Regions from separate parts of the Clostridium amazonense genome, predicted to be linked through region 3. Evidence: riboswitches for the same ligand, from Rfam matches in the RefSeq annotation. Region 3 holds a riboswitch; each other region holds the start of a gene.
The links. Region 3 has a riboswitch for cobalamin ahead of AC07E4_RS08885 (stalk domain-containing protein). Riboswitches for the same ligand answer to the same signal wherever they lie in the genome.
Positions count from the first base shown of each region.

Region 1: it holds a riboswitch for cobalamin, as region 3 does, so the genes downstream of both, AC07E4_RS12295 (DUF4430 domain-containing protein) here and AC07E4_RS08885 (stalk domain-containing protein) in region 3, are expected to answer to the same signal.
Region 2: it holds a riboswitch for cobalamin, as region 3 does, so the genes downstream of both, AC07E4_RS03415 (ABC transporter substrate-binding protein) here and AC07E4_RS08885 (stalk domain-containing protein) in region 3, are expected to answer to the same signal.
Region 4: it holds a riboswitch for cobalamin, as region 3 does, so the genes downstream of both, hemA (glutamyl-tRNA reductase) here and AC07E4_RS08885 (stalk domain-containing protein) in region 3, are expected to answer to the same signal.

Region 1 is NZ_JBWKMH010000028.1:182,565-185,785, reverse strand. It holds partial or broken gene AC07E4_RS12300 (cell wall-binding repeat-containing protein) at 1-997, opposite strand, end outside; gene AC07E4_RS12295 (DUF4430 domain-containing protein) at 1,020-1,778, opposite strand; cobalamin riboswitch at 1,985-2,174, opposite strand; gene AC07E4_RS12290 (NAD(P)/FAD-dependent oxidoreductase) at 2,302-3,221, opposite strand, start outside.
Region 2 is NZ_JBWKMH010000006.1:156,720-159,940, reverse strand. It holds gene AC07E4_RS03425 (Tim44 domain-containing protein) at 3-758, shown strand; gene AC07E4_RS03420 (hypothetical protein) at 920-1,363, opposite strand; cobalamin riboswitch at 1,680-1,848, shown strand; gene AC07E4_RS03415 (ABC transporter substrate-binding protein) at 1,966-3,221, shown strand, end outside.
Region 3 is NZ_JBWKMH010000023.1:145,946-149,166, forward strand. It holds gene AC07E4_RS08875 (stalk domain-containing protein) at 1-322, shown strand, start outside; gene AC07E4_RS08880 (hypothetical protein) at 646-822, shown strand; cobalamin riboswitch at 1,275-1,448, shown strand; gene AC07E4_RS08885 (stalk domain-containing protein) at 1,608-2,579, shown strand; gene AC07E4_RS08890 (GNAT family N-acetyltransferase) at 2,719-3,174, opposite strand.
Region 4 is NZ_JBWKMH010000005.1:20,268-23,488, reverse strand. It holds gene AC07E4_RS02360 (GNAT family N-acetyltransferase) at 1-387, opposite strand, end outside; cobalamin riboswitch at 786-963, shown strand; gene hemA (glutamyl-tRNA reductase) at 1,183-2,409, shown strand; gene hemL (glutamate-1-semialdehyde 2,1-aminomutase) at 2,556-3,221, shown strand, end outside.

The DNA of each region.
Region 1 (3,221 bases), on a different contig from region 3:
ATTTTATAATTTCAAAGTTCATTTTAAATTTATCTAATATGTTTTGTGGTACTACTTCTGGTCCACCTATAGCAATAAATTTACTTAGAGATGTTATGTTAGAATTTATAATTTTTTCTACATCACTATTTATATTTTTATTAGTTAGTATCACTGGTGCTTTTTTATCTGCAGCAAGTGTAGATATTGACAATGCATCTGGAAAGTCATTTCCTGTAACAAAATAAATATTTTCATATTTTAAATCATTAGAAAACTTTTTTAAAACTTCCCTGTTAGTTTCATACCTATCTTTTCCAAATATTCTTTCAGAGTTTGGTATATTTTTTAGTACACTATCATTTATTACACCATCTCCACCAATAACATATACATTAAATATTTTATTACCCTTTATGTACTCATTTACTTCTTTAGGAATTTCATTATTTTTAGTATATAGTATTGGTATTCCTTTTTGTGCTGCTATTGGCGATACTGATAATGCATCTGCATAAGATTGTCCATTAGTTATAAATAAAGCATCACTTTTTCCTAATTTTTTATTAATTTTTAATGCTGTTTCGTATCTTGTTTGTCCATATATTCTTTCTATTTCATTTATATTTATATTTTTAAGTTGAGTTTCTACAGATTTGCTTATAACTCTTTCTCCGCCTAATATAAATACTTTCTTTGGTTTTAATCTTTTTAATTCATTTATTGTATCTTCTCTTAGTTGAATATTTCCATTAAGTAAAATAGGTGCATTAAATTTTTTAGCTAATGGTGCTACAGACAATGCATCTGCAAAATCATATCCTTGAGCAATAAAAACATACTCAGAGTCGTTTTGCCAACCTTTCTTACTTATTTCAATCGAAGTAGATATCCTATCTTTTCCATATATTCTGTCATTTTCCACTGCAAGTACAGTAGAAAATGATAAGCATATAATCATTGATAAAATTAAAAATAAGCCTACAAATTTTTCTTTTAATCTTTTCATATTTCTCATTTCATCCCCCATATTTTATCTTTTAATCTTCTGGTGGTAAAAATTCTCTTTTATCCCACTCATGAAAATCAAATAGAAGAACATCACCCTTTTGTGGATATACATCATTTGCTCCTACTGGTGTTTTTTTATCATTAAGATATATAAACCAATCAATACCTAATACCCCATTTTTCTTTTGTTCTGGAGTTTTTTCTGATTCTGGTATTGGATAATGATTATGTATACCATTAATTTCAAAAATAAATCCTCCATTTTCTTGCATAGAAGTATTTTCCCTTAAATACTGCATTGCACTTTTTTTAGAATAAATTTTTATTGTAATTTCTTCTACAACACTTGATTCATTTCCAGTATATCCTTTAACATCTTTTCCTATTATCATAGTAAATGTGTCTTCTTCTACTTTATTGTTTTTATTTTCATCTTTCACTACTGTTTCATTTTTTTCTTTTTCATTATTATTTTCTTTTATTTGTTTTTCTTCTGATGATTGATTGCCATTATTATTTTCAATTTTAGTGTCTTCCTTTTTTATTTCTTCTTTTTTGACCGCTTCTTTTTCTGTATTATTTTTTATACTATTTTCTTTTTTTATTTCATTTTTTTTATCAGTTTTTTCTTTAGCTTTATTACCCTTTTTATCAATACTTTTTTCTACTTTTGCTTTATTATCATATTTGCTAGTCTTTAAATCCTTATTTCCTGCACCACATCCTAAACAAATAGTCATAATAAAACTCAAAATGATAGCTACTAGTATTCTATGGTTTCTTTTCATCTAATCCCCCCTTTATAGTTTGCCGACACATTAAATTTATTCATACTAATTTTAATGCTTAAATATTTTATATTTAATTTTTATAAAAATAAAAAAAGCCCCAACTGGGACTTTAAAATAACACATTTTGTATAAACTTTAATATAATTAAAGCATAAAAACTTAAGCATTCATACAACTTAATGATATTTCATCTCTCCCACGAAAGATTCAATCCTAAATAGGCATGTTTCCTGACTTAACTTCTTTTTACTCCCTTTCCTTCCCAAGACTTTTATCTCAGTGGTTTTAAAGGTTTCATCAGTATTACAGTAACGTTGGGCTGTAATGGATTTTCACCATTTTCCATTTTAACTTTCTAATTGCTTAAAAAGAACCTACTCAATTTCCATATTCTCTTTTCGTATACATTATATTACAGCGTTTGCAGTTTTGCAACATTTTCAAACATTCTTTATTGTTATTATCTTTCGACAATTAAAAGCAGAAAGAATGATAAGAATTAATCTTATCATTCTTTCTTTTAATATTCTTTATCCGTTAATACTCTTGCCATTAAGACACCCATTACAGATGCCATCATCAGTCCTCTTGTCCAGCCTGATGAATCTCCTAAACAATACAATCCATTTATATTGGTTTCAAAGTTTCTATCTATGTCTATTTTATTGCTATAAAATTTTATTTCTGGTCCATATAAAAGAGTTTCTTTGCTTGCAAATCCTGGAACTAATGTATTCATAGCTTCTATAAAATTCACTATATTAGTCATTGTTCTATATGGAATTGCTGAAGTTAAATCTCCTGCTACAGCATCTTTAAGTGTTGGCACTACATTAGATTGTTTTAATTCTTTTTCCCAAGTACGTTTTCCATCTATTATATCTCCGTATCTTTGAACTAAAATGCTTCCTCCACCTAAAAGATTAACAAGTTCTGCAACTTTCTTTCCATATTCAATAGGTTTATTAAATGGTGCTGAAAAATTATGTGAACTTAATATTGCTAAGTTTGTATTATTAGATTTCTTTTCTTTATAAGAATGACCATTTACTATAGCCAAATTGTTATCATAGTTTTCTTGAGAAACAAATCCACCTGGATTTTGACAAAATGTTCTTACTTTATCATCAAAAGGAGCTGGATAACCAATTAATTTTGATTCATATAAAACATTATTTACTTTTTCCATTATTTCATTTCTAATTTCAACTCTTACCCCTATATCTACAGTTCCAGCTCTATGATTCACATTATGCTTTTCACACATATTATTAAGCCAATCTGCACCTTTTCTTCCTGTAGCTGCAATTACTACTTCTGACTTTAACGTCTCATCTTTTTTCTTAGTTAACGAATCGGATACAATTACTCCACTTATTTTATCATTTTCTATAATAAAATCTTTTACTAATGTATCAAATTTAATTTCTACATTATTTT
Region 2 (3,221 bases), on a different contig from region 3:
ATTTGAGAAAAAATTATAATTTTAAAAAACTAATATTGGTTTTGGTATTATTTACATTTACTATTAGCTTTCCATTAGTTACATTTGCAAGACCTGGTGGTGGACACTCTAGTGGCGGTGATAGCCATTTTGGTCCGACTGTTTATCCTTATCATCATGCTAGTTCAACTTCACTAGATATATCATCATATGTATTATTTTTTATTATTTTGATATGTTTTATATTTGCTTATCTTATTGTTTTTAAAATACTTATGAATAAGAAAAAATCTAAAACTTTAAATGCTATAACTTCTTTATCCATGAAGAATTTCAATTGGAATTATGATGTTATTATGAAAGATGTTAAAAATACTTTTTATAAAATATCAATTGGCTGGATGGAAAAAAATCAAGAGCTTTGCAAAGAATATATGAGTGAAAATTTGTATAATAAACATAAACTTCAAACTAATTGTATGAAAATAAGAAATGAAAAAAACATATTGGAAAACATGGAACTTATAAAAGTGATTCCTATAGGTTTAAAATACTCTGAAGACATTAATAATGATTTCATATGGTTTTTTATAAAAGCAAAATCAATAGACTATACAATAAATGAAGAAACTAATGAGATTATAAATGGATTTAAAAATAAACATATTTGTTATCGTGAATGTTGGAAGTTTATACATATTGAAAATAAATGGGTACTTGATGAAATTAAACAAATTAAAGAAGTATCTTTTGACTTCTTTACTATAAATATTTCTTAGTATTAAGTATTTAATTATCCTTTCTGTACTCATCAGAAAGCTTCTTAATTTTTTTTACAAGTAACTTAATTAAATATATATGCTTGTTGTTTTATTTATGCTCCACTTTAAGCATGATACTTAACTAACCACCATAACTTATAATTTAAAAATAAGGCAGATTATTGACCTGCCTCAGTTTCTTTTCTTATTTTTTTAACTTTCTCTATGTTAAGTCCTACTTTTGATGCTATAGTTTCATCATCTAAAATATCTAATAAATTTCTAGTTATCTCTATTTTTTCTGCTTCTCTTGCCTTTTCTTCCATTTCTTTTATTATAAATGCGTTGTTAGCTACCATATTTTTAACCTCCTCTTTACTTGCATCTAAAACTTCCCTTGCCTCTTCAGCTAGTCTATCCTCGGTTGTATTTTTTATCCAATGTTTTATAGCTTTTAATTCTTCCTTTGTAAGTTTATCAAATAATAATGCTATTGTTTTAACTCTTTCTAAAAACTCTATTGGTGTTATTTTTTGATCTAATAAAAATATAGCTGATGTTACATTTTTATTTTCCACCAACTTTTCTTTTGTAAATCCGTTGTTTATATCTATAGGGTTCAAAGTTTCTCCTTATACTTATCCTTCTTATAACTTTGACACCCTTATTAGTGAGACTAGCTCGGAAAACCCTCTATAAAAATTTAAAATATATAACTTCAACATATTCATTTATGTATATATAATATTAAATTCGAGCTTGTTTCCCTACATTATATCATATGTAAAATTTAAAATTCCATTGTGAAATTTATCTTCATTATAAAAGAACTATTATCTTAAGATTAATATATCGATTTTGAATCACTAACTAAGTTTGTGATATCAAAATGGAATGTCTGAATCGTTTACATATATTATTTTAAATGTTATTATTTTGTTGAATTTATAAGACATATGAGAAGATATGTCGAAATATATTTTCTTTAAAGGGAATGCAGTGTAATTCTGCAACAGCCCACGCTACTGTGATGATAATACCTTATTACTATAGTAATTATAGTTCGGTTGATTCTAAGTCAGAAAACCTTCCGTGTATTGTATATACTATTATCTCGATGGGGGATACTTAGTACGACAAATTTCTGTTTTACTATACGTATAAAACAGCTGTGGAATTCCCTCAGCTGTTTTTATTTTTAAAATTATATTAAGGGAGAGAGAATATGAAAAAAGCAACTACTAAACGACTTTCTATTATTCTGACGGTGATGTTTGCCCTATTCACTTTTATAGGATGCTCGCCGAAATCAAACAAAGCTGAAGCTTCTAACATCGATCAAACACGAGAGATGATTTTTGCAGCTTCAAGAGATCAAGCACCTGGTGAAAAAGATGCACATTATTGCACTATTAATTTAGGTGTATGGGAACCACTTGTTACAAAAGATGAAGACGGTAACCCAGCCCCAGCATTAGCTGAATCATGGGAAAGCAATGATGCTCGTACTGAATGGACATTTAAATTAAAGAAAGATGTTAAATTTTCAAATGGAACACCTTTTAACTCTGACATTGTTGTTAAGAACTTTGATCGTTATAAAAAAGGTCCATTTCCATCATCTTTTTATGGAATGAACATAGAAACTACTTATCCAGGTCTTAAGGATGTTGTAGCTGTTGATGAAAACACAGTAAAACTTACATTCTCAAAGGCAAATCCTATGCTTACATATACAATGGCTAACTTCGGAAGTAGTATTTTTGAACCATCTTGCTTTGCTGAAGATGGGAATTTCAAAGAAATGGCTATTGGAACAGGTCCTTATAAACTAGTTGAAAATGTTGTAGGAGAATACTGTGTAATTGAAAAAAATGAAAATTATCATGGTGATGCCACAACTCTTCAAAAATTAAAATTCCGTGTTATAAGTGATGCAAATACTAGATACTCTGCATTATTATCAGGTGAGGTTCACGGATTATGTGACTTAGGAGCTATAACTCCATCACTTGCTGCAGAACTTGAAAAGAATAAAGACTTCACTGTAAGTGTTGGTGATTCTGGTATCACTCACTTTTTAAATGTTAACGGAAACAAATTTCCTTTCAATGACATAAAAATGAGAGAAGGATTAAGCCTTTTATTAGATAGAGAAGAAATTATAAATGAATTTTACAATGGATACGGACTACCTGCTGGTGCATTCTTAAATTACACATCACCTTTCTACAAGAAAATAGATGCTGTGCATAATGCTGAAAAAGGTAAAAAACTAATCAAAGAAGTAATTGGTGATAAAGAAGTTAATCTTGAATTTATTTTACCAACTGGAGATTGCAACCGTTACCCTTATGAAGAAGAAGCTGTTTATATACAATCTCTTTTATCTGAAGTGGGAATAAACTCAAATATAACAGTATTTGAATGGGGTAAATGCAAAGAAATGATGAAATCTGGAAGTTATGATATGTGTTTAAA
Region 3 (3,221 bases):
AAAAAACATAGGTGAAATAAACAGTGTAAAAGAAGTAACAAAAGAAGCTGTAACTTCTGATGTTATAGAAATTAAAATGGGACTTCAAGATGGAGTTGTACAATATGTAAGTAAAGATGATGAATTTGATTTTGATAAGATATCATTTTTAAGTCCAAAACTTGTTATAGTTGATAGAGGATTAAAAGATTATGAAAATATAGTAAAAAAATTAGATGAGTTAAATATAAATTATGTAGTTGAAAATTCAAGTTTAGAAAATAATCAAAATGCAAAAAATGAATGGGGAAAATTCATAAGTGTATTTTATGATAAGGAATAAATGCAAAAATTGAATTAATTTATAGGATATAAAAGATAGGTAAACATTTTGTTATCTATCTTTTTTATTGTATGGGAATTTGAACTTTTTTAGAAAAAATTATAATATAATTATTAACATTAGTATAGCTATGTTTTAATGTGAAAATATTGTTTTGATTGCTAGGTGGTAGGATTAATTCATTTTAAAATAGATATTTATTACATGAAAATGAAATACTACATGATGATTTTCATAAAATGCTTCTTGCAATACAAAACTTAGTAGAATACTTAAATAGAAATTATTTTAATGATGAAAAAATAGAAGAAGAGGTGATTACGATGACAAAAACATTATATGATCCAGAAGTTTACAAAAAAGGAATAGAAAAAGGTATAGAAAAGCAAAAGTTAAAAATTGCTATAAATTTATTGGATATATTAGATGATAAAACAATAGCATTAAAAACAGTGTTAGATATAAATAAAGTGAAAGAATTAAGAAAAGAAATAAAATAAATTAGTATAGAGTTCCAAATTTGACTCAAAAATAATAGCTTTATCAAATAACACTAGCCATATTACAATTAAGTCAATTATTATGTTTGGAACCAATTAACAATTAACAGTTAGCAATTAACAATGATGGTTAATATTATTCACTTTGTTCTTAATATTTATGAATAGAAATATCTAAAAACTAAGTTTTTATATTGTGTTTAAATAATTTGCTTCGCAAATCATTATAAAAATTGATTTAAAAAACTGAGACTTCAGTTTTATCCTTCATTGTTAATTGTTAATTTTTGTACACTCGTTTAAACATATCTTTCTCAATTGAAATAATAGTAATTTCATTTTTCAACTTGTTTTCCTATAAATCAAATTCAGTAATGAAAAAATAAAATATTATTACAAGGAAGACTATTGAGTTTTTATTAGATTAGTACTACAATGTAATTGTTTGAAAATTGAATAAAATATATTTAGGTACCTAAATAGGTTTAATAGGGAAAGTGGTGAAAATCCACTACAGCCCCCGCTACTGTATACGGATACGAAGTCAAATCCACTGGTTTTTAACTGGGAAGGATGACTAAGGCTAAGCCGTTAGTCAGGAGACCTACCTAATTATAAGTATGTAAAAGAAATTTCGGAGGGAGATTGAATTATGATAATGTAAGCTTTAATTTAAAGCGTATTTTTGATGCGTTTTAAAGTTATATTGAAAAACCTCTGTTTTATAGGGGTTTTTTATTTTGCACAAAATTTCTTTAAGTAGGGTTTAGGGAGGAAATTTTTAAATGTTAATGTTAAATAAAAAGTTAATATGCTTAGTTATAGGAAGTGTTATTTGTACATCTTTAATAGGGTGTTCTAATAATGAAGATATAAGTACAAGTTCAAGTGAAGTTGAGAACTATGAAAATACTGATGATGTTAAAACTAAAGTAAAAAATAATATTGTATTTGCATCTTTAAAAAGCACTACAAATTATTTTGATGGGAATTTTAAAATGGAAGATGATAAAGCAATATCAAATATAAATAATAATGAAATAGTTGTAAGTGACAATAGTTACATTATAAAAGTTAATAAAAAAGATGTTAATCTTATGGCTAATATAGAAAGGGATAAAGATGATATATACGTACCGTTAGATTTTTTAAAAGATAATGTAGATGCAAATTTTAATTACAATAGGGAAGAAAATGATTTGATTATAGAAAAATGTATGCACCTTCAATATACTAGTGGTTTTAGTGTTGAATATTTTAAAGGTGGAGTAAAAAAGGTTATAGATGGAGAAAATCATACTTTAATTCTTGTTCCAGAAGATAAGGATATACCTAAAGAGTTTAAAGGTGAAAATATTGTAAGAACACCAGTAAAAAATGTTTTAATAACATCAGAGCACCAAGGAGGAATCTTAAAAAATATAGACGAAATAAAAAGTATAAAAGAAGTTACAAAGGAAGCAGCAACTTCAAATGAAATAGAATTAAAAATGGGGCTTCAAGATGGAATTATACAATATGTAAGTAAAGATGATGAATTTGATTTTGATAAGATATCATTTTTTAGTCCCAAGCTTGTTATAGTTGATAGAGGATTAAAGGATTATGAAGATATAGTAAAGAAATTAGAAGAGTTAAATATAAATTATGTAGTTGAAAATTCAAATTTAGAAAATAATCAAAATGCAAAGAATGAATGGGGCAAACTAATGGGTGCATTTTATGACAAAGAAGATAAAGTAAAGGTAGTAAAATAAATAATAATTATCAAGTTTAAAGCAAAGTACCTTAAGTGAAAAATGAATGTAAAAAAATTAGATTAAAACTTTGAATTGAAACATGAATAACTTAGTTTTTAACTTTAAGTTATTCATGTTTCAGTTTAGAGTGTAGATTTTAGTCATTTTTGAAGCTTTTTCTAAAACCAAAGAAATCTCTAAATTCATTAGCTTTATAAAAATCTTTAGAACTATTACTGCCTAGAAGTTCAATTCTTGTTTTAGGATATAATAAATGGCAAGCATTGATAAGAGCTTTTCCAAGGCTTTTTCCTCTAAAATCTTTATTAATTATTAATTCTATAATATAAGTAGTTATTTCTGTATCAGTTAATCCACGTAGAACACCAGCAATGCTACCTTCATAAAGTATAACAAGAACTATATCAGAGTTTTTAAAGGCTTTTATAGCATCATTAGGTCTTTTTATAATGGTTAACCAACCTTCAGTTTCATATATTTTTTGAATATATGAAAAGTCATTTTCCTCAAATTCTCTAATGTAAAAGCCATCTGGTAATGAGATATTAGATAAAATTAAGTTGATGTTTTCAGGAGTTATTTTATTATTCATGAATCAGTACCTCACTTATACAAATTTGTATTTTAATTAATAATAAA
Region 4 (3,221 bases), on a different contig from region 3:
AAAAATAACTTCTCCACCAAATTCATTGAAGTAATAATCTAATATTAAATTTATTGCTTCAACTCCATATCCTCTTCGCCTAAAATTACTTTGTATTTTTACATTTAAGTCTGCACTTTTTAATTCATCATCATACCCATGAAAACTAACTTCCCCTACAGGCATGTCTTGAAAATTATATATAAGGGTGTAAAAATTCTTATTGTCACCTGGATATATCATTCTCTCATACCATGATATCCATCTTTCCTCATCAAAATTTATAACTCCACCAACATCACCCATGGTTTCTTTATCATTCCATAAAGTTTTTATATAGTTAAGCTCATTAAATTTTGGTTTTTTTATATAAACATTTTTTCCTTTTTTGATAATTTTATTTATCATACTTTCACCCCATTTATTAAAAATTTAGATAATTTTAGTTATGGAACTTTATGTCATGTAGACTCTTAATAAGCTATGGTGATTATAAAGTATTAGTTCATCTTCTTTACTTAAAATATCGTAATCTCTATATAAACCTTTTATACTTTATTGTTTTTACTATATTTTTACATATAATTAATTATATCATAAATATTTATATCTTAATTTAAAATACAAAAACAAATAAATTATTTTTTATTTATTAGTTAATTTTTCAATATATTTTTCTAATTTTTGAATTAAACTTAAAATTTAAAACTATTTTACAATTTAATATTTTTTTCCTTATACTATCTTTTATTTTCTAATATTATATGTTATACTTTCCTTGACAAAAAATTTTATTTAAAATTTAATATGGTTATACTATTTATGGTACTAAATTTATAGTTTAATAGGGAAAGTGGTGCAAATCCACTACAGCCCCCGCTACTGTAACGGAGACAAATTTTGACCACTGAGTAAGTTTTACTTGGGAAGGTAAAAGGAGAGTGACCCGTAAGTCAGGAGACCTGCCGTAAATTCTATCACACAACTTCGGGCGGAAGAAAAGTGTCGTTTATTGAATCTTAATGCTTGCTTATATAAACTCACACTTTGGTGAGTTTTTTTGTTTTTTCATAAATATATTATAATTAATTAAGATTATAGAAACAGACTTCTGCCTTTGCAGTTTGTTTCTCCTTTAGATTTTAAGTTATTTTATTATAAGTAACTTGAATCTTACAATACTATTTGGGAGATGATTCACAAATGTTTAGAGTAATAGGATTAAATAAAGATGTATCTTTAGATATACGTAGTAGATTTAGTATTAATTCTTCTGAACTTGAAAATTACTTACTAAAATTAAATATTTTTCTCGATGAAGTTATAATACTATCAACATGTAATAGAACAGAAATTTATTTTAATTCTTGTGAAAAAAATGATGATCTTTTATTAGACAACATATTTAGAACGTTAGATTGGAACTTAGATGATAAAAAATATACTTTTATATCTACTGGTGAAAATACTGTTCGTCATATAATGGAACTTTGTTCTGGTTTTCATTCTAAAATCTTAGGTGAAGATCAAATTTTAGGTCAAGTAAGAGATTCTTATTTTAAATCATTAGAACTTAACACTATAAAAGGTGAACTTGGTAGATTATTTTTAACTGCTATATCTTGTGGAAAAGAATTTAGAACAAAAACAGCATTGTATAAAATACCTGTTTCTTCTTCTTCAATTGCCATTAAAGAAGCTATTAGCAGTAATAAACGTAATTTTATGATTATTGGATTTGGAGATGTTGGAAAGCTATGTTTTAAAACTCTTACAGGTAATGAAAATAATTATGATAAACTTTACATAGCTTGTAGAAATGTTGAAAAAGTTAAAAATGATATGCTTCTACAAGACATTAATTCTAAAATAGAAGTAATAGATATTAAAAGTAAAAATACTTACTTAAACTTTATAGATGTTTTAATTAGTTGTACATCATCTAAAGAGTTTGTAGTACATAAAAGTGATGTTGAAAATTTAAATGAACTTCTAATTTTTGACCTTGCTGTTCCTAGAGATATTGATACCGCTATAGATAATTTATCTCATATCAAATTATATGATATTGATATGATTCATCTTATAGATGAAAAAAACAAAACTTTAAGAAAAAATATTATGAATGAACATTATGATATTATAAAGACTCATATGTATGAATATTTAAATTGGTATAAACTTAGAAGTCTATCTCCACATATTATGAAAATGGTTGAGTATAGTTCTAATATTTATAACCCACGGTTTAAAACTTACAAGCAAAAAAAGTTTACTAAAGACAATGATAAATTAGTAGAAACTTTAATAAAAAGTACTAGTAATGCTTATGTTAATAAAGCAATTGAAGTTTTAAAGGAAGAAACTTTAAATGGTAATGGAGAAGAAGCACTATATATAATAAGTAAAATTTTCTCTGATAAAAATTAACACATAAAAATTTTTGTATTTTTTTATCATTTGCACTTAATAATGTATAATTATAAAGAAAAGCATATAGGTTACAATAAAACTTATATTATTTTAAATACATATTGATGTTTAAATAATATCAATTAAACACGGGAGGATTTATCATGAATTTACAAAAAAGCACTGAAATTTTTGAGGAATCAAAAAAATACATACCAGGCGGAGTTAACAGTCCTGTTAGAGCATTAACAAATATGGGAATAACTCCACCAGTAATAAAAACTGGTAATGGCGGAACTATTACTGATGAAGATGGAAATACATATGTAGATTTTATAGGGGCATGGGGTCCAATGCTACTTGGTCACAATGATCCAGATATTATAAATGCTATACAAGATACAGTATCTAAATCTATTGCTTTTGGAGCACCAACAGATTTAGAGTTAAAACTTGCAAAACATTTGTGTACAACTCTAGATAACATAGATTTAATTAGAATGGTTAACTCTGGTACTGAAGCTACTATGAGTGCTGTTAGACTTGCTAGAGGTTATACTAAAAAGAATAAAATAATAAAATTTGCTGGTTGCTACCACGGTCACTTTGATGACTTTTTAGTTAGTGCTGGTTCTGGAGTAATGACTGAAGGGATTCCTGGAAGTGCCGGTGTTCCTACTGATAGCATAAAAAATACTTTAATAGCTACTTATAATAGCATTGAAAGTATAACTGAAATATTTACAAAGTATGGTGATGATATTGCTGGTGTCATTCTTGAGCCAGTAGCTGGAAACATGGGTGTTATAAAAGCTTCACCTGAATTTATG